3 regions of the Haloleucobacter ellipsoideus genome follow, and region 1 is predicted to be linked to each of the others. Evidence: predicted binding sites of a transcription regulator. Region 1 holds the regulator's gene; each other region holds the start of a gene.
What was found. Region 1 encodes PhoB, which activates phosphate uptake and scavenging genes when phosphate is short. Its sites were predicted from a motif close to TGTCATNNANCTGTCAT; they were not measured.
Positions count from the first base shown of each region.

Region 1 (8,089 bases):
CGAAAATCCGTCGGGGCCGGATCATGCCGGGGCGGTGCGGCCGATGGAGGCCCGGCCATATGAAGGGGGGCTGGAAAGAGGGATAATCCGGCCGGAACAGGCCCGGCCGGGTCCATCACTCTTCGACGTTTTCGCCCAGCACTTCTTCGGCCGTGAAACCATAGTTCCGGCCGCAGAATTCGCAGGTCACGCTCACCGTGCCATCCTCATGCACCATGGCCTCCTGCTCGGAGCGGGAGAAGGCCGCCAGCACACCGGCCACCCTCTCGCGGGAGCAGGAACAGTGCGAAAGCACGGGTGTCACATCATAAACGCGCACGCCGCCTTCATGGAACAGGCGGAACAGCAGCCGCTCGCTGGAGAGCGTATCGTCCAGCAGTTCCACATCCTCAAGCGTGCCGAGCAGGGAGCGGGCCTCGATCCAGGCCTCGTCCACCTGCCCATCATCCCCATTCTGCGCCTCCAGCGCATCACCGGAGGGCAGGTCCGCCATGCGGGAACGGGAAGCATCCTGCGGGAAGAACTGCACCAGAAGCCCGCCGGCCCGCCATGCCGAGGCATTCCCGCCGGCCCGCATTTCCTCGCCCACGGCCAGACGCACCAGGGTGGGAATCTGCTCGGACTGGCGGAAATATTCATGCGCCGCCGTTTCCAGCCCGCTGCCATCCAGCGCCACCACGCCCTGATACCGGTTGGTCGAAAGCCCCTGATCAATGGTCATGGCCAGATGGCCGCGCCCCAGCAGGGCGGCGGGCGTGGCCTCGCCCTTGCGCTCGGCTTCCGCCAGCGCATCGGCATCATAGCGGGCATAGGCGCGGATCTTGTCGGGAGCGACGAAGTCCGCCACCACCATGTTCACCGGGCCATCGGTCTGCGTCTGCAGAATGAAGCGCCCCTCGAACTTGAGGGAGGAGCCGAGCAGAACCGCCAGCGTCACCGCCTCGCCCACCACCCGCTTCACAAGGGCGGGATAGTCATGATGCGCGAGCACCGCATCCAGGGTGGACCCCAGACGCAGGGCACGCCCGCGCACATCCAGCGCATCCACCTGAAAGGGCGTGACGATATTGTCCACCACATCCGCATTGGCCTTGCGGGTGCGCGGGCCCTCGCCCGGGGCGGCGGAAGCGCCTGCCGCATGGGCTCTTGCGCTCCCCTGCGCCTTGGCGCCCTCATCCGCGCCGGATGAACCGGCAGCCTTTTTCCTGTCAGCGCTCATGAGGCAGTCTCCTCATTCTCCCGCCGCATTGAAGCACCAGGCCAGAACGCCCTTTTGTGCATGCAGGCGATTTTCCGCCTCATCAAACACCACCGATTGCGGCCCGTCCATCACTTCGCTGGTCACCTCCTCCCCGCGGTGGGCGGGAAGGCAGTGCATGAAGATGGCATCGGGGTTGGCAAGGCGCATCAGATCGCCATTCACCTGATAGGGGGCGAGCAGCTTGTGGCGACGCTCGGCCTCCTTGTCGCCCATGGAGACCCAGGTATCGGTGAGGATGCAGTCCACCCCTTCGGCCGCGGCCTTCGGGTCTTGCGTGAAATGCACCTTCGCACCGGTGGCGGCGACGAAATCCACCATGTCCTGTCGCGGGGCGAACTCGCGCGGTGTGGCGACATTCAGCGTGAAATCGAACCGCTCGGCGGCATGGATCCATGAGGCGAGCACATTGTTGGAATCGCCCACCCATGCCACGGCGCGTCCATTGATCTGCCCCAGATGCTCCTCGAAGGTCATCAGGTCCGCCATCACCTGACAGGGATGGGAGACGCGGGTCAGGCCATTGATGACCGGGATGGAGGCATATTCCGCCAGCTCCAGCAGCGCATCATGATCCAGAATGCGGATCATGATGGCATCCACGAAGCGGGAGAGCACGCGGGCGGTGTCCGCAATGGTCTCCCCCCGGCCCAGCTGCATCTCCGCGCCGGTGAGCATGATGGTCTCGCCGCCCAACTGGCGCATCCCCACATCAAAGGACACGCGCGTGCGGGTGGAGGGCCTGTCGAACACCGTGGCGAGGATCTTCCCCGTCAGGGGCTTTTCCTGCTCGCCCTTCCGGAAACGGGCCTTGAGGTCCTTCGAGAAGTCCAGAAGCCGGCGCAGTTCCGCGGCCGACAGTTCCGTCAGGTCAAGAAAATGACGCAATCCGCTTTCCATCCCCATTATTCGGCGCCCCCCTGCACCACAGCACCAGCCGCCTCCAGCCGCCGGCACACGGTCTCGATCTTGTCGACCGCGATATCCGCTTCCTCAATACTCACGACGAGCGGGGGCAGCAGACGCATCACATTGTCACTCGCCGCGGGAGCCAGCAGCCCCTCGCCCCGCAGCTGCGTGATCATTTCACCCACCGGCACGTTCAGCTTCAGGCCCAGCAGCAGGCCCTTGCCCCGCACCTCGGCCACAATGGCCGGATGATCGGCCACCAGCTTTTCCAGCCGGGCGCGCAGATGGGTGCTGACCGCATTCACATGGGCCAGGAACTCATCCTTCAGGATGACATCAAGAACCGCATTGCCCACCGCCATGGCCAGCGGATTGCCGCCATAGGTGGAGCCATGCGTGCCCAGCGTCATGCCCTTGGCGGCCTTCTCGGTGGCAAGGCAGGCTCCCATGGGGAAACCGCCGCCAATGCCCTTGGCCACGGCCATGATATCCGGCGTGATGCCCTCCCATTCATGGGCGAAGAGTCGGCCGGTACGGCCCACGCCGCACTGCACCTCATCCAGCACCAGAAGCAGGCCCTTTTCATCACACAGGGCGCGCAACTGCTTGAGGAACCCTTCCGGGTGAACACGCACGCCGCCCTCGCCCTGTACCGGCTCCAGCAGGATCGCGCCGGTGCGCGGGGTGATGGCCGCGCAGACCGCCTCGATATCGCCGAAGGGCACATGGGTGAAGCCCGGCATATTGGGCTCGAAGCCTTCGAGATAGGCCGGGTTGCCGCCCGCCGCGATGGTCGCCAGCGTGCGCCCGTGGAAAGCCCCCTTGAAGGCGATGATCTGGTTCTTCTCCGCATCGCCATTGGCGAAGTGATATTTGCGGGCCATCTTGATGGCGCATTCCAGCGCCTCGGCGCCGGAATTGGTGAAGAACATGGTATCGGCGAAGGTGGCGGCACAAAGCCGCTCGGCCAGCCGCTCACCGCCGGGAATGCGGAAAATGTTGGAGATGTGCCAGAGCTTCTCGGCCTGGCCTTCCAGCGCCTTCACCAGATGGGGATGCGCATGGCCCAGCACGTTCACCGCGATGCCGGCGGTGAAATCCAGAAAACGTCGCCCGTCCGTCGTGACGAGCCAGCAGCCCTCTCCCCTCTCGAATTCGAGGTCGATGCGCGCATAGGTCGGCAGAACGGCGGTGATCACGAGACCCTCCTGGGGTGCCTGGATGCCCCTCCTCACGGGGCTGGATGGAAAACGGAACAGACAACGCGGCCGGAAGATCCGTCCTGGACGGCAGCCGCGCATGTAAGAACCAACAAGGCACAAACTAAAAAGGGCCGCCCCAGCGGGGGACGGCCCGACATTGAAATTCTAATGATCACACGCGCGAGGTCAACAATTCTTGACAGGCCCCGATACGCAAAACGCGGACAAGGGTTGCCGAAACGGCAATTCACCCCCCGCGCGCGCCGGCGGCAGAACCCGCAGGACGGGCGTGTGAAGGAAATGCTCGCAAGCAACTGGGGAAAACGCTAATGATTCGTTAACCGGGCCTGTTCCCGCAGCCGGGCATATTGTAGCTTCGCCGCTGCTACCTACGAGATGTCGTGTATCACCACCTCGCGGTAACAAGAGATTGTGAAGCTGCACTACAGCCCGAGATGCCGGGCCCGGTGGCCGGGTTCTCGTTCCGCCTGCAAACCGGCGGATGAAACGGCCATAGTGATGACCCGAGCCGTGTGCGATCCGGCCGGGACTGATGATGCGGCAATTGGAGATGAGCGATGAGCTGGACCGACGAGCGCGTCGAACTCCTGAAGAAGCTGTGGAGCGAAGGCCTCTCTGCAAGCCAGATCGCAGGTGAACTGGGCGAAGTCACCCGCAATGCGGTGATCGGCAAGGTGCACCGCCTGGGTCTTTCCGGGCGTGCGAAGTCGGTTTCCGCCCCTCCCGCGCGGCCCCGTGGCAAGACCCGGCCTGAACAGGCGGTGGAGCAGGAGCTCGAGCAGGAACAGATGGAGCAGCAGGAACAGCCTGTTGCTCCCCAGCGTCCGGTGACGCAGGGCAATGTGGCCCTTGCGCCCGTGCTGGAGGATATGGTGGAGGAAGCTCCCGTCGCCCGCATTGTCGAGGACAATGTGGTGCCCATGGGTCAGGGCTGCACCATCATGAGCCTCACCGAATATACCTGTCGCTGGCCGATCGGCGAGCCGGGCAGCGAAAGCTTCCACTTCTGCGGCGCCCGCTCCACGCCCGGCGTGCCCTATTGCGCGCACCATGCCCGCATCGCCTATCAGCCGGTGCAGGATCGCCGCCGCGATCGCCGCCTCGCCTATCTTTGAGGGCTGCGGCCTTTTCCGACGCGAGACAGCGTCATCCCAATTTCCCAAACGGGGCGCCTGGCGCCCCGTTTTCTGTTTGCGCCCCACCATCCGCCGCAAACAACCTTTCGGACGTTGCCCGTGCATAAAAAACAGGCATCATGGGTGGCCTGTGCGGCTCAACCTGTCTGCCTGCCCCTCCTTCACAGCACCGACACGCCCGGTAGAGATGCCCCCATGTCCCGCAGTTCTGATATTCTCCTGACGGCGCTTGCGCCTGTCATCTGGGGATCCACCTTCTATGTGACGACGGAATTCCTCCCCAGGGACTATCCCCTCACGACCGCCACCCTGCGCGCCTTGCCGGCCGGCCTGCTTTTGCTGGCCTTCACGCGCAAGCTGCCATGGGGAGTGTGGTGGGTGCGCAGCTTCATTCTCGGGGCGCTGAATTTCTCGATGTTCTGGGGCCTGATGTTCTATGCCGCCTACCGGCTGCCGGGAGGTGTCGCGGCGACACTGGCCAATTTCCAGCCGCCCATCGTCATCATCCTCTCCTATTTTCTGCTGAGCACGCCGATCCGCCTGTGGTCCATACTGGCTGTGCTGGCGGGCATTTGCGGCGTGGCCCTTCTGGTTGCGACGCCCAGCACGGCGCTGAACCCTTCCGGTGTGGCCGCCGGCCTGATCAGCGCGGGTTCCATGGCGGCCGGCCTCGTGCTCAGCCGGCGCTGGATGCCGCCTGTCTCGCTCACCACCTTTGCCGCCTGGCAGCTCACGGCCGGCGGGCTGCTGCTCGTGCCCTTCGCGCTGCTGCTGGAGCCGCCGCCGGCCACCATCACCCTGCACAATGTGATGGGCATTGGCTGGCTGTCCGTGTTCGGAGCCGCGCTGACCTATATTCTGTGGTTTCGAGGCATTTCCCGGCTGGAGACGGCCGTGGTGTCCTCGCTCGGCTTTCTCAGCCCCCTCACCGCCGTGCTTCTGGGTTGGGGTCTGCTGGGGGAGGCCCTCAGCGCCGGGCAGATTGCCGGCGCCCTGCTCGTCATCAGCAGCATCTGGCTGAACCAGCGCGTGCAGGCCGAGCCCGTGCCGGACATCACGGCCTGACCTTCCTGTTCGCGCGGGCCGGCGGCGGAGCAGAGCAGCGCCTCAGCCCCGTGCGAACATCTCGTTGAAGGAATAGCCCGCCCCGCGCACCGTGCGGATGGGATCGGACTGGCGCCCGCGATTGATGGCCTTGCGCAGGCGGCCGACATGCACATCCACCGTGCGCTCGTCGATATAGACATCCTGTCCCCAGACCCCGTCCAGCAACTGCTCGCGGGAGAAGACGCGGCCGGGGCTCTGCATCAGGAATTCCAGCAGGCGGAATTCGGTCGGCCCGAGATGGACCTCGCGCCCGGCCCGGTGGACACGATGGGTTTCACGATCAAGCTGGATGTCTCCGGCCCGCAACAGCGTGGCCACATGCTCCGGCTTGGCCCGGCGCAACAGGGCGCGCACGCGGGCCAGCAGCTCGGGTACGGAGAAGGGCTTCACCACATAGTCATCCGCCCCGGTGGAAAGGCCGCGCACACGCTCGGTCTCCTCCCCGCGGGCGGTGAGCATGATGACAGGCAGGCGCTGTGTTTCCGGCCGGCTGCGCAGGCGACGGCACAGTTCAATGCCGGAAAGGCCGGGCAGCATCCAGTCGAGGATCACCAGGTCCGGGACCGTTTCGCGCAGCCGCGTCTCGGCCTCGTCGCCCCGGTCCACGCTCTCCACACCATAACCTTCCGCTTCAAGATTGTAGCGGAGCAACAAGGTGAGGGGCTCCTCGTCCTCGACGATCAGAATTTGCGCCGCCACTGTTCACATCCATCTTGCGGCCTGCGCCCGAATGTGCCGCCCCGGGAGGGCGCGGGACAATTCCGGCTGGCAGGGAAAAGATGCGCGGTTCAAGGCCTCTGAAGGCCCCGCGCGCACAGGCCGGAGGCCCGCCGGCATCCCATCGAGATGCAGGGCGGGCCATGAGCCGGTTTGACCACCTCCCGAGGGGAGGTCAGCCCTTCACGCCCGTTCCGGGAAACACCACAGTGGTGTCGCTGGAAGCATCCGCCTTGGGGCGGCTTTCCGGCAGAACCTCGCCGGTGACCATGTAATAGACGATCTCCGCCACATTGGTGGCGTGGTCGCCCATGCGCTCGATATTCTTGGCGCTGAACAGAAGATGAGTGCACACCGAGATGTTGCGCGGATCTTCCATCATATAGGTCAGCAGCTCGCGGAACAGCGAGGTGTACATGGTGTCGATGGCGCCATCGCGGCCCCATACTTCCAGCGCCTTGGCATCATTGCGGCCGGCATAGGCATCCAGCACTTCCTTGAGCTGCTCCAGCACCAGATCGGAGATATGCTCCACGCCGCGCACCAGCTTCTGGGGCTGATACTCTCCCTCGATCGCGATGACGCGCCGGGCGATATTCTTGGCCAGATCACCGATCCGCTCGATATCATTGGCGATGCGGATCGCGGCGACGATCTCGCGCAGGTCCCCGGCCACCGGCTGGCGCTTGGCGATGATGAGGACGGCCTTCTCCTCGATGTCACGCTGCACCTGGTCGATGCCGGCATCCAGCATCACCACCTTCTGCGCCAGCGCCACATCGCGCTTGATGAGCGAGGTGACGGAATCCGCCACCAGACGCTCGGCCTTGCCACCCATTTCCACAACGGCGCGGCTGATTTCCTTCAGTTCGATATCGAAGGACGTAACGATATGATCGGGCATCTCCATTTGTCCTTCTCCCTCAGCCGAAGCGGCCGGTGATGTAATCGCGCGTCTTGATTTCCTTCGGGTTGGTGAAGATCACGTCCGAAGGCGCCACCTCGATCAGCTCGCCCAGATAGAAGAAGGCGGTGTTGTCGGCGCAGCGCGCGGCCTGCTGCATGTTATGCGTCACGATCACGATCGTGAACTCGCGCTTGAGCTCGTCGATCAGGTCCTCGATCTTGGAGGTGGAGATCGGGTCGAGCGCGGAGGTCGGCTCGTCCAGCAGGATCACCTCGGGGCGCACCGCAATGGTGCGGGCGATGCACAGGCGCTGCTGCTGGCCACCCGACATGCCCAGCGCCGAGGTGTTCAGCCGGTCCTTGGTTTCTTCCCAGATGGCGGCCTTGCGCAGGCACCATTCCACGCGCTCATCCATCTGCGCCTTGTTGAGGCGCTCATGCAGGCGCACGCCGAAGGCGATATTGTCATAGATGGACATGGGGAAGGGCGTGGGCTTCTGGAACACCATGCCGATGCGCGAGCGCACCACGGTGGAATCCAGCTCCTTGCCGACGATGTTCACACCGTCAAACATGACCTGCCCCTCGGCGCGCTGGCCGGGATAGAGGTCATACATGCGGTTGAACACGCGCAGGAGGGTGGACTTGCCGCAGCCCGAGGGGCCGATCATCGCCGTCACGCGCTTTTCGGGAATATCGAAATTGATATTCTTCAGGGCGTGGTTCTGCCCGTAATAGAATTGCAGGTTCTGCACCTTGATCTTCGTGGCCGCGGCGGCAGCGCCCGGCTTGGCGGCCACGGAAGAGGAGATATTGAAGGTGGGATCGACCGC
Region 1 is NZ_JBQWAR010000020.1:498,782-506,870, forward strand. It holds gene ACT6QG_RS14130 (Hsp33 family molecular chaperone) at 116-1,219, opposite strand; gene argF (ornithine carbamoyltransferase) at 1,232-2,158, opposite strand; gene ACT6QG_RS14140 (aspartate aminotransferase family protein) at 2,164-3,366, opposite strand; gene ACT6QG_RS14145 (GcrA family cell cycle regulator) at 3,948-4,505, shown strand; gene ACT6QG_RS14150 (EamA family transporter) at 4,722-5,591, shown strand; gene phoB (phosphate regulon transcriptional regulator PhoB) at 5,634-6,332, opposite strand; gene phoU (phosphate signaling complex protein PhoU) at 6,526-7,254, opposite strand; gene pstB (phosphate ABC transporter ATP-binding protein PstB) at 7,274-8,089, opposite strand, start outside.

Region 2 (8,089 bases), on a different contig from region 1:
GGGTTTTTTCCTGATCATTTTTGGAATCACCACGATCGTCCCCGGCAGGCCGGAAGGCGCGGGCAGAGGGCCGGGGTATCCGTGATTCCCGTACAGGCCCGAGGCGGCTGGCCATCCTTCAGGCCGGTTGCCGCAGCCCGTTTTCCAAGGGGCGGATGGGTCAGGGGCTGAGGGAAACGTGCGCCGCCGTCAGCGGACGAGGGCGACCTTCTGGCTGCCGTCGGCCAGTTCACCCACATAGTGGTTCGGCCCGTCCGGCGCGAGGCGGGCGGTGACCTTGCCCTGATGGTTCTGCAGAATGATGTCCGGCCCCATCATGGTCCAGCCCTTGGTCATGAAGATCTCGCCGGGGCAGGAGATGTCGGCCTGTGCGGCAAGGCTGCTGACGCCGCGCTCTGCGGAAAGGCTGAGGGGGCAGGAATTGCGACCGTCATCCCACTTGAACTGCCATGCCCCCGCAAGCTGCTCGCTGGCGGCGGAAGGCGCATAGGCCGTGGCCCCCGGATTCGCGGTCGGCGGGGTGAGGGGCACATTGCTGGCCACCGAGCTGGGCTTGATGGCGCTGGCGGCCGTGGTGGTGCGGGCGGGAAGCTTCGTCTCGGCGGCAGAGGCGGTGTTGACGCTGCCGGTCGTGGTTACAGGAGGCGGCAGGGCGCTGCTTTCCACCGTGCCCGAAGGTGCGCTGAGCACCGAATTGCCGGCCACCGCAGAAGGCTTGGAGCCGAATCCGCTGAGTTCCGTGCTGCACCCGGCCAGTGTGAGGCCCGAAAGGGCCAGAAAGGCTGTCAGGGTTGCGGAACGTCGGACCACCTGCATCAAATTTCTCCGCACCCGGAATGGCGGTGCACTACATGCCCCTATTGCGCCAGTGTGTCAGCTGATCCTGACCAAATGGCGGCACGGCGTCACCATATGCGGCGTTTCCGCTGCATCGCAAGCGGGCCAGATCAAAAAGCGTTGCCGATTATCATTTCGGTTTAAATAAAGTTCCCGGTGGGGCAGGTCGGCCAAGCCGATGCAGCCATTGCGTGCCGTGAAAGTGGACGCGATGGGCAATGAAGGGTATCTGCCTGCTGCGTCCCTACTCTATGTTCCTCTTTTCTGCGGTTGGGGCGCGAGGCATTCTCCGAAGCGGCCCGTTCTTATTCAGGACACATTCAGGAGCTGACCCGATGACCCAGTCTGCCCCCACTTTTCTGGACCCCAGGACCCTCACCGTGCTGATCACCGGCGCATCGTCCGGCATTGGCGCGGCGACGGCGCGGCGCTTTGCCTCCGCCGGTGCGCGCGTGATCGCGCTGGCCCGCCGCAAGGACAGGCTGGAGGCGCTGAAGGCGGAATTCGGGGATCTGATCCACACCGCGGAGCTGGATGTGCGTGATCTGGAGGCCACCCGCGCGCTGGTCGCGGGGCTTCCCGAGGGCTTCTCGCGCTTCAATGTGGTGTTTGCCAATGCGGGTCTGGCCATGGGGCTGGAGCCCACATGGGAGGCCAGGGACGAAGACTGGGCCACCATGGTGGACACCAATATCCGCGGCATGCTCAACACGGTTGCGGCCACCCTGCCGCAGATGGTCGGGCAGGGCGAGGGGCATCTGGTGTTCACCGGCTCCGTGGCGGGTGACTATCCCTATCCCGGCGGCAATGTGTATGGCGGCACCAAGGCCTTCGTGAAGCAGTTCGCCCTGAATGTGTGGGCCGATACCGCCGGAACCGGCGTGCGCGTCACCAATATCGAGCCCGGCATGGTGGAGACGGAATTCTCTGTCGTGCGCTTCCGGGGCGATGCCGGTGCGGCCGGAAACGTCTATGCCGACATGGCCCCGATGACCGGCGCGGACATTGCCGAGCAGGTCTTCTTCGCCTGCACCGTGGCGCGGCATGTCAACATCACGCGCATTCAGGCCATGGCCGGCCAGCAGGGCTTCTCGCCCTTCTCGGTGAAACGCGGGCAGCGCTGATCCGGCAGGAGAGGTCGAACCATGAGGTTGGGTGGTGCAGCAGAGTGTGTCGAGAACCCGTGCCGGACTTGCGCCGGGTGAGCCGCTGGCATGAAGGGTCTGTTCTCTCCCGCGGGAGGCGGCATCAGCCTGCCCAACCTCATCACCCTGTTCCGGATCGTTCTTGTGCCCACGATCGTGTGGGCCATCGCGGCGCAGGAGGTGCAGCTCGCCTTCTGGCTGTTCCTCGTGGCCGGCGTGTCCGATGCGCTGGACGGTTTCATCGCCAAGCGCTTCAACATGCAGACCGAGCTTGGCGCCTATCTGGACCCGGTGGCGGACAAGGCGCTGCTCGTGTCCATCTATGTGGGGCTGGCGGTGGTGGAGCTGATTCCGCGCTGGCTGGCGATTGCCGTCGTCTCGCGGGATGTGATGATCATCGGCGCGGTGGTGCTCTCCCTGGTCATGGCCCGGCCGGTGGTGATCCGCCCGCTGCTGGTTTCAAAAATCAACACGGCGGCGCAGATCGCCTTTGCGGCCTTTGTTCTGGCTGTTTCGGGGTTTGATATTCATCTGCCCGGCGCGTTCAATGTCGGGCTGGTGGCTGTCGGGGTCTTGACGTGCCTTTCCGCCGCTGCCTATCTCGCGGAATGGATACGCCACATGGCGAACTGAAGAACCGGCAGGCACGGTCCCTCGCGCGGCGAGGCAAGAGGCGCACGGCACAGAGCGCGATGCGGGCGCTGGTTGCTGCCCGGCGCAGCGGAGCCGGGCCGATGCGCATCGAATGGCGCTTCTGGGTCGGCGCGCTTGCCGTGGTGGTGCTCAGCCTGTGGTTGCTGAGCGGCATCCTGCTGCCCTTCGTCATGGGTATCGTGCTGGCCTATTTCCTCAATCCTGTCGTGGTGCGCATGCGCCGCATCGGCATCGGGCGCACGCCCGCCTCGCTGGTGGTGGTGGTGATCATGCTGCTGGCGGTGGTGATCTTCTTTCTGGTGCTGCTGCCCCTCCTCACCACCCAGCTCATGGAGTTCATGCAGCGCCTGCCGGCCTATGTCGCCCGCCTGCAGGGCCTGTTCACCGAGGAGAACCGCGAATGGCTGAGCCATATCGTGGGCGACCGCCTGCCCGACATGCAGCGTTCCATCTCCGAGCTGATGACCCAGGGCGTGACCTATCTTCTGGGGCTGCTGTCCTCGGTCTGGTCCGGGGGGCAGGCGCTGGTGGCCATGTTCGCCCTCATCGTGGTGACGCCGGTGGTGATGTTCTACATCCTGTGCGACTGGGACAAGATGGTGGCCTTTGTCGACCGTCTGGTGCCGGTGCCGCACCGCCCGGTGGTGCGTGAGCTGGCCCGCGCCATGGACAGCGCGGTGGCCGGCTTCGTGCGCGGGCAGGCCATGGTGTGCCTGCTGCTGGGCAGTTTCTATGCCATCAGCCTGTCCCTGTCCGGTCTGAATTTCGGGCTGCTCATCGGCATCGTGTCCGGAGCCATCACCTTCATTCCCTATGTGGGCTCGCTCACCGGCTTCGTGCTGGCGATTGGCGTGGCCATCGTCCAGTTCTTTCCGGACTGGTCGATGATCAGCGTGATTTTCAGCATTTTCATTTTCGGGCAGGTTCTCGAAGGCTATGTGCTGGCGCCCAAGCTTGTGGGTGACAGTATCGGCGTGCATCCGGTATGGCTGATGTTCGCGCTGTTCGCCTTTGGCTATCTGTTCGGCTTTGTCGGCCTGCTGCTGGCGGTGCCGCTGACGGCGGTTGCCGGTGTGCTGGTGGGCTTTGCCATCACCCGCTACCGGGCATCGCGCCTCTATATGGGGACAGGTGAAGATCCGCCCTCGGCGGTGGATGCGGGCTGAGATCTGATACATGACCACCTCTTCTCCCCGCCAGCTTCCGCTGGCTCTTTCCACTGCACCGGCCCTGCGCCGCGAGGATTTTCTGGGCGCGCCCGGCAATGCGGCCGCACTGGCGCTGATCGATGCATTCCCGCACTGGTCATCGCGCGTGGTGTGCCTCGTGGGCCCGGAGGGGGCAGGCAAGAGCCATCTGGCCCATATCTTCGCCGAACAGGCCGGAGGGAGCGTGCTGGCGGCGGGGGAGCTGACCCGCGCCGGGGTGCCGCGGGCGCTGGAAAACGGCGCCCTTGCGCTGGAGGATCTGGAGCCCGGCGGGTTCGATGAGGCCGCCCTGTTCCACCTGCTCAATCTGGCGCGAGAGCAGCATGCCTTCGTGCTGATGACAGCCCGCACGCCGCCTTCCACCTTCAGGCTGGCCACGGCGGATCTGGCCTCGCGCCTGCGCGCGGTTCCGGTCTTCATGATCGAGCCGGCGGATGACACCCTGCTCGGCGCGGTTCTGGTCAAGCTGTTCGCCGATCGCCAGCTCACCGTGGACGAGGCGACGGTGAATTACATCCTGCTGCGCATGCAGCGCTCGGTTGCCGGGGCACGGCGCATCGTCGAGGCGCTGGATGAGGCCGCCCTGGCGCAGAAACGTCCGCTCACCCGCACCCTTGCCGCACAGGTCCTGCGGGAGAATCCGGATCTTGCAACCGGCCCGGATGACAGGGAAGATGACGACGAACCGGATGACGACATGTCATAATGAGCGGACATGATGTGTGTCATGTCCGAACAGGTGCGTTTCGTCATAGAAGTGTCATCCAACATCACCATCTTCCGCGCGACTGCATGGGGTTATGGTGATGGGCCCGGTGAAAGCCGCGGCCCTGACGCAGGGGAGCGATACGGACGTGAACGAGGCGGACATGAACCCTACCAGCAACATCAACGCCAGCCCCATCAACGCCCTTGCCGATGAAGCCGCGGAGGTGCTGGAGCTGGCCTCCTCGCCGGAGCGTTTCATCAATCGTGAGCTGTCCTGGCTGCATTTCAACCGGCGTGTGCTGGAAGAGGCGTCCAACCGCAATCATCCATTGCTGGAGCAGCTGCGCTTCCTGTCCATCTCGGCCAACAATCTCGACGAATTCTTCATGGTGCGCGTCGCCGGCCTGAAGGAGCAGGTGCGCGAAGGGGTGCAGACCCAGAGCCCGGATGGACGCACGCCCTCCGAGCAGCTCAATGTCATTCTTTCCACCGCGGCCCAGCTCATTTCAGACCAGCAGGAGCGCTGGCTGGAGCTGCGCACGGATCTGGCCGGCGTCGGCATCACCCTTGTGTCCGGCGGGGATGTGACGGAAGCCGATATCGAGGCGCTGGAGGAATATTTCCTCAATCGCGTGTTCCCGGTGCTGACCCCGCTGGCGATCGACCCGGCCCATCCCTTCCCCTTCATTCCCAATCTCGGCTTCTCGCTGGCGCTGCAACTGGCGCGCAAGGGCGACGGGCGGGGCATGAATGCCCTGATCCGCATTCCCGCCAAGGTGGACCGTTTCATCCGCCTGCCGGACCTGCCGGATGTGGCCGGCCAGCGCTTCATCACGCTGGAGCAGATGATCGGCCTGTTCATCTCCTCGCTCTTCCCCGGATATGAGGTGAAGGGTCAGGGCGTCTTCCGTGTCGTTCGTGACAGTGATCTGGAAATCGAGGAAGAGGCGGAAGATCTGGTCCGCCTGTTCGAGACCGCGCTCAAGCAGCGCCGCTATGGCGAGGTGATCCGCATGGAGGCGGATGCCGCCATGCCGGAGGAGCTGCGCAATTTCGTGGCCCGTGAACTGGGCGTGGCCGATGACGAGATCTTCGTCGTCAATGGCGTGCTGGCGCTGAACGAGTTTTCCCAGCTCGTGGGGGTGGACCGGCCGGACCTGAAGTTCAAGGCCTATAATGCGCGATTTCCCGAGCGCATCCGTGACCATGGCGGAGACTGCTTTCTCGCAATTCGCGAGAAGGACATTCTTGTTCACCACCCTTATGAATCCTTTGATGTGGTGGTTCAGTTTCTCCGTCAGGCCGCCCGCGACCCCAATGTCGTCGCCATCAAGCAGACCCTCTATCGCACCTCCTCCGACAGCCCCATCGTGAAGGCGCTGGCCGAGGCGGCGGAGGCCGGCAAGTCCGTCACCGCGCTGGTGGAGCTGAAGGCGCGTTTCGATGAAGAGGCCAATATCCGCTGGGCGCGTGATCTGGAGCGGGCCGGCGTGCAGGTGGTGTTCGGCTTCATCGAGCTGAAGACCCATGGCAAGCTGTCCATGGCGGTGCGCCGCGAGGGCGGCGGCCTCACCACCTATGTGCATGTGGGCACGGGCAATTATCACCCCATCACCGCGCGCATCTATACCGATCTGAGCTTCTTCACCACGGACCCCGTGATCGCGCAGGACGTGGCGCGCATCTTCAACTTCATCACCGGCTATGCCGAGCCGGGCGAGCTGGAGGAGATGGCGGTTTCGCCCACCACCCTCAAGCCGCGCCTGCTGCGCCACATTGCCGAGGAAATCGCCCATGCCCGCGCCCGCCGCCCGGCGGCGATCTGGCTGAAGTGCAACTCGCTGGTGGACCCGGAAATCATCGATGCGCTGTACGAGGCCAGTCAGGCCGGCGTGCAGGTGGATTGCGTGATTCGCGGCATTTGCTGCCTGCGCCCCGGTATTCCCGGCCTGTCTGACAATATCCGTGTGAAATCCATCGTCGGGCGCTTTCTGGAGCATTCCCGCATCTATTGCTTCGGCGCGGGCCACGGCCTGCCCAGCCCCAATGCAATAGTCTATATTTCCTCCGCAGATCTGATGCAGAGAAATCTGGACAGGCGCGTGGAAACATTGTGCCCCATCACCAATCCCACCGTGCATGAGCAGGTGCTGGAGCAGATCATGGTGGCCAATCTCATTGATAATCAACAGAGCTGGCGGGTCTTGCCCGATGGTTCTTCTGAACGCATAGTCCCCGCCCCGGGCGAGGAACCGTTCAACGCCCATCAATATTTCATGACGAACCCGAGCTTGTCTGGACGTGGAAAGTCTCTCAAACATTCTTCACCGCGCAGCCTCCTTGTCCGGCGCTGAGGCGGTGGATGATCCGCGAAACGCGCCGGCGCGCATGGGGGCCGGCGCACCCATTGCCGTGATCGACATCGGGTCCAACTCGGTTCGTCTTGTCGTTTATGAGGGCCTTGAGCGGGCGCTGACGCCCCTGTTCAACGAGAAGGTGCTCTGCGGTCTGGGGCGCGAGGTGGTTTCCACTGGTCGCCTGCAGGACGATGCGGTGGAGCGGGCCTTTTCCACGCTGCGCCGCTTTCGCGCCTTGTGCGATGCCATGCAGGTGGGCCGGGTTCACGCTCTGGCCACGGCCGCCGCGCGCGATGCGCAGAACGGGCCGGACTTCATCGCCGCCTGCGAGGATATATGCGGGGTGAAGATCGAGATCCTCTCCGGCAGGCGCGAGGCAGAGCTTGCCGCCTCCGGCATTCTTTCCGGCGTGCATGATCCTGATGGCGTGGTGGGGGATCTGGGCGGCAGCTCTCTGGAGCTGGTGGATGTGAAGGGCCGCACGCTCGGCACCGGCATCACCCTGCCGCTGGGCGGCCTTGCCTTGCAGGACCGTTCCTCGCGCTCCCTGCGCAAGGCGGAAAAGATCATTCGTGACACCGTGCCGGAAGAAGGCGTGCTGGACGGTCTGGCCGGGCGCACCTTCTATGCGGTGGGTGGCACATGGCGCGCGCTGGCCCGGCTGCACATGTTCCAGAAGGGCTATCCGCTGCATGTGATGCATGGCTATGCCATTCCCGCCCGCGAGGCGCTGGAATTCTCCCGCATCATCTATCGCGGTGATACGGAAACCCTGGCGCATATCGAGGCGGTGCCCTCCGCCCGCCGGCCGCTTCTGGCCTATGGGGCCATGGTGCTGGAGCATGTGGTGCGGCAGGGCCGCGCCTCGCAGGTGGTGATTTCCGCGCTCGGTGTGCGGGAGGGGCTGCTCTATTCACTGCTGAGCGCGGAACAGCAGGCGGAAGATCCGCTGCTGCTGAGCGCGGCGGAGGTGAACCAGCTGCGCTCGCGCTCTCCCCGGCATGGGGGCGAGCTGGTGGCCTGGACCGATGCCTTCTTCGCCTCTTCCGCGGCGCTTGAGGAATCCCGTGACGAGACCCGCCTGCGCCGGGCAGCCTGCCTGCTGTCCGACATCAGCTGGCGCGCGCATCCCGATTATCGCGGCGAGCAGAGCATGAACTCCATCTCCCGCGCGACCTTT
Region 2 is NZ_JBQWAR010000012.1:34,941-43,029, reverse strand. It holds gene ACT6QG_RS01990 (protease inhibitor Inh/omp19 family protein) at 190-816, opposite strand; gene ACT6QG_RS01985 (SDR family NAD(P)-dependent oxidoreductase) at 1,173-1,961, shown strand; gene ACT6QG_RS01980 (CDP-alcohol phosphatidyltransferase family protein) at 2,085-2,615, shown strand; gene ACT6QG_RS01975 (AI-2E family transporter) at 2,717-3,802, shown strand; gene ACT6QG_RS01970 (HdaA/DnaA family protein) at 3,813-4,550, shown strand; gene ACT6QG_RS01965 (RNA degradosome polyphosphate kinase) at 4,714-6,906, shown strand; gene ppx (exopolyphosphatase) at 6,941-8,089, shown strand, end outside.
Region 2: a site for PhoB is predicted at 4,592-4,608, ahead of ACT6QG_RS01965 (RNA degradosome polyphosphate kinase). Genes of this name have one in related genera too.

Region 3 (8,089 bases), on a different contig from region 1:
AGTCCTTCAGATAGCCCATCACATGGCGCGGCTGCCCGCCCACCAGAACCGTATCCGAACCGCCGCCCGTGAGCGCATCCCGCAGCGTGGTGGTGGGGGCAAGGGCGGCGCGCTTCTGGTCCAGCGAGGCGACTTCCAGATTGGTGCCAAGCCGCACGCTGCCCGTATCGGGCGCCAGCTCGCCGGTCAGCAGCTTGATGAGCGTCGTCTTGCCCGCGCCATTGGGGCCAACGATGCCGATGCGGTCCCCCCGCAGGATGCGGGTGGAAAAATCCTGCACCACGCAAGTGCCATCAAAGGCCTTTGAGATGTTCCTGGCCTCGATCACCAGCTTGCCGGAGGTTTCCGCCTCGCTCACGGTGATCTTCACATTGCCGGTGGCGCGCCGTTCCTCACTGCGATCCTTGCGCATGGATTTGAGCAGGCCAAGGCGGCGCACATTGCGCTTGCGGCGGGCGGTGACGCCATAGCGCAGCCAGTCCAGCTCCGCCACGATCTTGCGATCGAGCTTGTGGCGTTCCGTTTCCTCCTGTTCCAGCACCTCGTCACGCCAGGCCTCGAAGGCGCCGAAACCCTGTTCCATGCGGCGGGTGGTGCCGCGATCCAGCCATACGGTGGCGCGGGAGAGGTTTTCGAGAAAGCGCCGGTCATGGCTGATGAGCACGATGGCCGAGCGCAGGCTCTTCAGTTCCTTTTCCAGCCATTCGATGACGGGCAGGTCCAGATGGTTGGTGGGCTCATCCAGCAGAAGCACATCCGGCTCGGGCGCGATGACGCGCGCAAGAGCGGCACGGCGGGCCTCGCCGCCGGAAATATGCGCGGGATCTTCCTGCCCGGTCAGCCCGAGCTGTTCCAGCAGATAGAGCGCGCGATAGGCGTCATCCCCCGGCCCAAGCCCTGCCTCTACATAGGCGAGCGTGGTGGAGAAGCCTGAAAAATCAGGCTCCTGCGGCAGGTAGCGCACCGTGGTGCCCGGCTGGAAAAAGCGTGTGCCATCATCGGGCGCGACAAGGCCGGCAGCCACCTTCAGCAAGGTGGATTTGCCGGAGCCATTGCGCCCGACGAGACACAGGCGTTCACCCGCCGAAACGGAAAGTTCCGCTCCGTCGAGCAGGGGCGTGGCGCCGAAGCGCAGATGAATATCTTGAAGCAGGATCAGCGGAGGAGCCATAATGCCGGATTAATGCCTGTCCTTGCGTCGGAACGCAAAGGGTTCGGCACATAACTCTTCCGCCGGCCTGTTGAGATGCGCACGAAAACCCGTCCCTGCACCTGGATTCAGGGGCAGGGGGATGCCGCCGCATGTTGGCGTGGAACGAAGCCGGTGTTGTCAATGGACCGTGGCGGTCTCACCAAGCTTCGTGATCTGTTCCTTGAGGGCAAGTTTCTTGCGTTTGAGTTCTGCGACCCTGGCCTGGTTGGCGGCCGGTCGAGACTGTTCCTGGCCGAGCTCCTGCTCAATGGCCGCGTGGCGCCGCTTCAGTTCCTGAAGGTGCGACTGGATGGACATGTGTACCGCTCCTTGTCTACGTCACCAGCCATCAGTCTGTCATGTGACTGACAAGGTGTCGACCGTAATTCTGGCGGTGGAGGGCGGAAGATGTCTTGCACTGCATCATTTCTTCAGCCGCAGACAGCTTCGCGGTGCATGCCGGTTCCTGTCATATGATTGTCCTTGTGGGCACTTTGTTCGCCCAACGGCGATGATGCAGCGCAATGCCGGCGTGCCGGCGCGGCACTTTGTCTGCCTCATGGCCTGCGGAAGGGAAATGGCCCTTCATTTTCCGCGCAAGGGGCTTTCATGGCATACTGCATCTGTGCCACGGGATGTGATACGCGCATATGGCAGCTTGCGACATGCGACCCTGCGCACATTTATGGGGCGATCCGGATACTCTCCGGCGATGACGGACATGGGCATGACCACTGACGAGGAACGGGAACTGCGCTTGCTTCTGGAGCGGCTGCGGCAGGAGCATCGCGATCTGGATACCGCGATTGCCGCGCTCGACAGCGTGATGGGGGCGGACATTCTCCAGCTTCAGCGCCTGAAGAAACGCAAGCTCCAGCTCAAGGACCGCATCACCCATCTTGAGGACCAGCTTTTCCCGGATATCATCGCCTGAGGCGGATTTGCGGCCATGTCCATTCCCAAAACCGCCTGAACGCGGTAGGTTATGGTCATGATCGAGATTGATGATCCCCGGCATCCGCAATCGGATTGCGGCTATCTTGAAGGTCAGATGCTGATCGCCATGCCCACCATGCGCGATCAGGAGTTCGCGCGCACCCTGGTCTATCTGTGCGCCCATTCAGCCGATGGGGCGATGGGGATCGTGGTGAACCAGCCGGTGGAAAATCTGGCGTTCACGGATTTGCTGGCCCAGCTGAATGTGGTGAATGACGGCTCGCGCATCCTGCTGCCTCCAGCGGCTGCACGCATCAAGGTGCTGCGCGGCGGGCCGGTGGAAACCGGGCGCGGTTTCGTGCTGCATTCGGCGGATTATTTCGTCGAGAACTCCACCCTTCCGATCGATGGCGGCATCAGCCTGACCGCGACGCTGGATATTCTGCGCGCCATTGCCGCCGGGCACGGCCCAAGAGATGCGGTGCTGGCGCTGGGATATGCCGGCTGGGCCCCGGGCCAGCTTGAGGCTGAAATACAGGCCAATGGCTGGCTGACATGCCCGGCCAGCGCGGATCTCATCTTCAGCGGTGAGGTGGACCATCGCTATGATCTGGCCCTGCGCCGGATGGGGATCGAGCCGGCCATGCTTTCCAGCGAAGCCGGGCACGCCTGAACGGACCTCACGCCACCGGTTCTGCCCGTATTGACCGGCGGCCCCGCTTGCCGGCCACGGGCCTGCATCCGGCTGCTGGCGCCTCCCGGCCAGAGCCGGGAAAAGCGCTCCCGCAGCCTGGGGCACAAGGTGCCCCAGCTTTTATTGGGCCGCCGCCTGCTTCTTCTTGGGCGAGGGAGCCGGAGCGGGGGCAATCAGCGAGCGGCATTCTTCCATGGTGAGCGGTTCGCCAAACACCACACCCTGCCCATATTCGCAGCCGAACTGGGTCATCTCGTCAGCCTCGGCCTCCCGCTCCAGCCCTTCGGCCACAACATCCATGCCCAGATCATGGGCCAGATTGACCAGCGAGGAGACGATGACCGGACGCGCCGCCCGCGCCGGCCCCTTGGAGGTATCCCGCACGAAGCGCTGCTGGATCTTGATGGAGTCGAACGGGAAGCGCTGGAGATAGGCCAGCGAGGAATAGCCCGCGCCGAAATCGCCCAGACACAGCCCGCCACCCAGCTCGCGCACCCGGCCGAGAACCACGGCGGCATATTCCGGATTCTCCATCACCAGACTTTCCGAAACCTCCATCTTGAGCGAGCCGGGCGCAACTGGGTGGCGCGTCAGGACGGATTTCAGATCCTGGATCAGCTCATGGCGCAGGATCTGCCGGGATGAGACATTGATGTGCAGGAACAAGGGCGGGTCCACCCGCAACATGCGCTGCCATTCGGAAAGCTGCGCGGTGGCCGTCTCCAGCACATGGAGGCCCAGATCGAGGGCAAGGCCGGTCTCTTCCGCCAGCCCCAGAAACTCCGCCGAGGCCAGCTCACCAAGGCGCGGATGGTTCCAGCGCATATAGGCCTCGAAGCCGCCAATGGCCCGGTCTCCAAGCCTGACGATGGGCTGGTAGCGAATGGAAATCTCGCCGCGCTCCAGAGCCTGCCGCAGTTCCGCTTCCAGCGTGGAGCCATCGATCTTCTGCTGGCGCATGGCGGGGCGATAGACCTCGATGCGGTCGCCGCCAATGCGCTTGGCATAGTACATGGCGAGTTCGGCATCCTTCATCACCTCATCGCGCTTGCCCAGCTCCCGGCCCAGCAGCACAAGGCCGATGGAGGCGGTGACGAGCATCTCGCGATTGGCGAGGGTGACCGGTGCGCGCAAGGCGCGGCGCAGCGTGTCCGCGAAGGTGGTGATGCGCTCCGCATCACTTTCCGAAAGCAGGATGAGGCCGAACAGGTCTCCGGAGAGGCGCGCCAGCGTATCCTGCGGCTTGAGCAGGCGCTGCATGCGGCGGGCGACGGTGAGCAGGACGGAGTCACCCACCGTCATGCCCACATCCACATTCACCTGCCGGAAGCGGTCCAGATCGATGATCATCACCGTGGGGCGCAGACGGTCATCCTGCCGCGCCATGATGAGCGCCTGATCCAGCCGGTCCAGAAACAGCTCGCGGCCGGGCAGGCCGGTGAGGTTGTCGCGCACCGCATCATGCAGAAGACGCTCCGCGGCAATGCGCTCGCCGGTGACATCGAACAGCGTGCCGACACAGCGCACCACTTCGCCATCGGCGCCCACCACCGGGCGGGCCTTCAGGTTGAAGGTGAGATAGTGGCCATCCACCGCCTTGAGGCGGAAATCCTGATCGATACGCCCGCGCCGCTGGTCGATGATGCCATCCAGAGTGGCGCGGAAACGGTCGCGGTCCGCCGGGTGCAGCACTTCCAGCCAGCCGGCGGCTTCGGTTTCCAGCGAATGGCGCTTGAGGCCGAGCGCCTCCTCTGCCTCGGGCGAGGTGTAGATGCGGTCGGAGTCCACATCCCAGTCCCACACGATCAGGCCTGAGCCGGCCAGTGCCAGCGCCCGCCGCTCCAGATCCGATGTCGAGCCCTCGACCGCCCCGATGCCGGCAAAGGCGTGCTGCATCACCGTGAAGCCGATGAGCATGACAATGATGACAAGGCCGCCCAGCAAAGCCGGGGCCGCCAGTTCATTGCTCACCACACCGGCAATGGCGAGACCCGCCATGACCACCCAGACCACCAGCAGGGACCAGGTGGGAATGATGAGCACGGCGCGGTCATAATTGTGCTGGGAGAGCCAGAGCACCACGCCAAAGCCGCCCAGTGCCACGATGAGCAGGGAGAGGCGGGCAATGCCGGCCGCGACCGGAGGGTCCAGCAGCGCCACCACCACCAGCGCGGCAAGGAAGGTGAGCCAGCCGGCGGCAATGTGCACATAGCGCACATGCCAGCGGTTCAGGTTGAGATAGGCGAACAGGAACACCAGCATGGTGGCGGTGAGGATCGCCTCGCCGGCCGCCCGCCAGAACTGCTCGGCTACCGGGGAAAGGGTGAAAACCTTGGACCAGAAAGCAAAATCCAGCCCGATATAGCCCAGAACCGCCCATGCCAGCGCGGCGGCGGCAGGAAACATCACCGAGCCCTTCACCACGAAGAGGATGGTGAGGAAAAGCGCCAGCAGGCCGGCAATGCCGATCAGGATGCCCTGATAGAGCGAGAAGGCGTTGACGCGGTCCTTGTAGGCATCCGGCTCCCAGAGCGAGAGGCGGGGAATATCATCGCCATTCACCTCGGCCACGAAGGTCACGGTGGAGCCGGGGTCCAGCGTCACCATGAAGGCGTCCGCATCGGTCGCCTTCTGCTTTTCCGGCTTGAAGCCCTGGCTGGGCGTGAGGGAAAGGATGCGCCGGTCTCCCAGATCGGGCCAGAACAGGCCGGAGCCCACCATGCGGTAGTGCGGGGCGACGATGAGACGGTCGACCTGCTCATCCGTATCGTTGGAGAGCGCGAAGATCATCCAGTTGCTGTCGGTGCGCCCTTCGCTCGCTGTCACCTCGATGCGGCGCACGACACCTTCGGCATCCGGCACGGTGGAGAACTGGAACCGCCCATCCTCTGTTTTCTTGCGCTCCACGGCGGGGAGGAGGTCTGTCACCTTGGCGTCTCCCCTCACGGCCACCGGCTCCAGGGCATGGGCGGTGAGGGGCATGCCGAGAGAGGTGGCAAGCAAGGCGAACAGGGCAGCAAGAAAGAGGCGTAGCATAGGGTCAGCGCACCTGAATTGGCTCTTCGCACGCCATAATATGCCTTCCGGGGAGAAGGTCGGCACGAAGCACATCACACAAGGACGGACGAAGAATCATTCATTCACTAAAGGAGCCTCGCGGCCGGGGCAAGGCGAGGGGGCGGCCGGCGGGCGCTCTTGTCACGCCCGCACACACAGGCCGCAGGGCCCGCGAATGGCAGGTCCGTGGCACCGGGTGTGCGGAGCGCCGGTAATGCGCTGCCGCCCCTGCTGACGATCACATCATCGTCAGCACGATCTTTCCGATATGCGTGCTGCTGTCCATGCGGGCATGGGCGGCAGCAGCGTCCGCAAGGGGGTAGCTGTGATCCATGACGGGGCGGAAGCGCCCCTCGGCGATCAGCGGCCAGACATGCCGGGTGATGGCGGCGGCCAGCTCCGCCTTCTGCGCGACAGGGCGCGAGCGCAGGGTGGAGCCGGTATGGGTCAGGCGCTTCATCATGATGCGCATGAAATCCACCTCCGCCTTCGAGCCCATCTGGAACGCAATCTGCACGATGCGTCCATCCATGGCGGCGGCCTCATAGTTCTTCTGGATATAGGGGCCGCCAATCATGTCGAGAATGACATCGGCGCCCTTGCCGCCGGTCACGCTCTTCACTTCCGCGACAAAATCCTTCTCGCGATAGTTCACGGCCAGATCGGCGCCAAGCTTCAGGCAGGCCTCACATTTTTCCGCGGAACCGGCGGTGACGGCCACATGCGCCCCGAAAGCCTTTGCAAGCTGGATGGCCGTGGTGCCGATGCCGCTGGAGCCGCCATGCACCAGCAGCCATTCCCCCGCCTTCAGCCCGCCCCGCTCGAACACATTGCTCCATACGGTGAAAAGCGTTTCCGGCAGGGCGGCCGCCTCCGCCGCCGAGAGGCCATCGGGAATGGGCAGAAGGGTTTCCACCGGAGCGGTGCAATATTGCGCATAGCCCCCGCCCGTCACCAGAGCGCAGACGCGATCACCCACCGCATGGCTGGTGACATTGGCCCCGAGGGCGACAATCGTTCCGGCAATCTCAAGGCCGGGAATATCGGACGCACCGGGCGGCGGCGGGTAATACCCCTTGCGCTGCATCACATCCGGCCGGTTCACCCCTGCCGCCTCCACCTGCACCAGCACTTCGCCCGGCGCGGGCGTCGGCACGGGGCGCGGGCCGGGTACCAGCACTTCCGGGCCGCCGGGCATGGTGATGCTGATGGCCGTCATGGTTTCGGGCAGCGGACCGTGGGCGGGATGAGCAGACATGGAGCAACTCCGGTTTTGGGGCGTGCATGGCGGCGCACGAAGAGGCCATTTTCAAATCATGGACGAAAGAGGCAAGATACTTCGTGAAGATGAGTGAAGCTGTGCGCCATTCAGGGGATTATGGGGAGGGCACTCCATGTCAGCCCCCAATCATGGCCCGTTTGAGGCGCGAGGGAGATGGGGATGAACGAGGAACCACGCGCGAATCAGGCGGACGGGATCCGGGTTGGCGCTGATCTGTCCGCGCTCTCGGAGGCCGAGATCCTGGAACGGATCGCGGCGCTGAAGGTGGAAATCACGCGGCTGGAGCAGACGCTTGCCAGCAAGCAGGCCTCACGCGCGGCGGCGGATGCGGCCTTCCGCTTCTAGGCCGCGCCCGGCCTTCTGCGGGCCGGAGTGTTGCGGGATTGTGTGCGGCGGGGCGCGTGAGGATTATGCCTTTCGCGCCGCACTGTGCCATAGTCCTACCGCTTCAAGGCATTGGGAGCTTGCATGGCACGCGTCGTCGATCCTTTCGTGAAGGTGTCCTCGCCCCGGATATTCCTTGTGCGCATGGTGGTCTTTCTGGCCCTGTGCGCGGCGCTGGCGGCTGTGCTTCACCGCCAGATCTGGGAAGCGTTCCTGAACAATCCGGGGCTGAATGGCGTCATTTTCGGCGTGCTGGCTGTCGGCATCATCCTGTCCATCCGGCAGGTGCTGAGCCTGTTTCCGGAAGTGGGCTGGGTGAACGCCTTCCGCCTTTCCGATCCGGGGCTGGCCATTGCAGACCAGCCGGTGCTGCTCGCGCCCATGGCGGCGCTGCTGGGCGACCGGGTCGGCCGCATGGCCATTTCCCAGACCACGATGCGCTCGATTCTCGATTCCATCGGCACGCGTCTGGATGAAAGCCGCGATATTGGCCGCTATCTCACCGGCCTGCTGGTGTTTCTGGGCCTGCTTGGCACCTTCTGGG
Region 3 is NZ_JBQWAR010000018.1:106,733-114,821, forward strand. It holds gene ACT6QG_RS07725 (ABC-F family ATP-binding cassette domain-containing protein) at 1-1,171, opposite strand, end outside; gene ACT6QG_RS07730 (YdcH family protein) at 1,331-1,510, opposite strand; gene ACT6QG_RS07735 (YdcH family protein) at 1,920-2,126, shown strand; gene ACT6QG_RS07740 (YqgE/AlgH family protein) at 2,184-2,801, shown strand; gene ACT6QG_RS07745 (EAL domain-containing protein) at 2,943-5,858, opposite strand; gene ACT6QG_RS07750 (NAD(P)H-quinone oxidoreductase) at 6,118-7,137, opposite strand; gene ACT6QG_RS07755 (DUF1192 family protein) at 7,321-7,506, shown strand; gene ACT6QG_RS07760 (flagellar motor protein MotA) at 7,630-8,089, shown strand, end outside.
Region 3: a site for PhoB is predicted at 1,660-1,676, ahead of ACT6QG_RS07730 (YdcH family protein). Genes of this name have one in related genera too.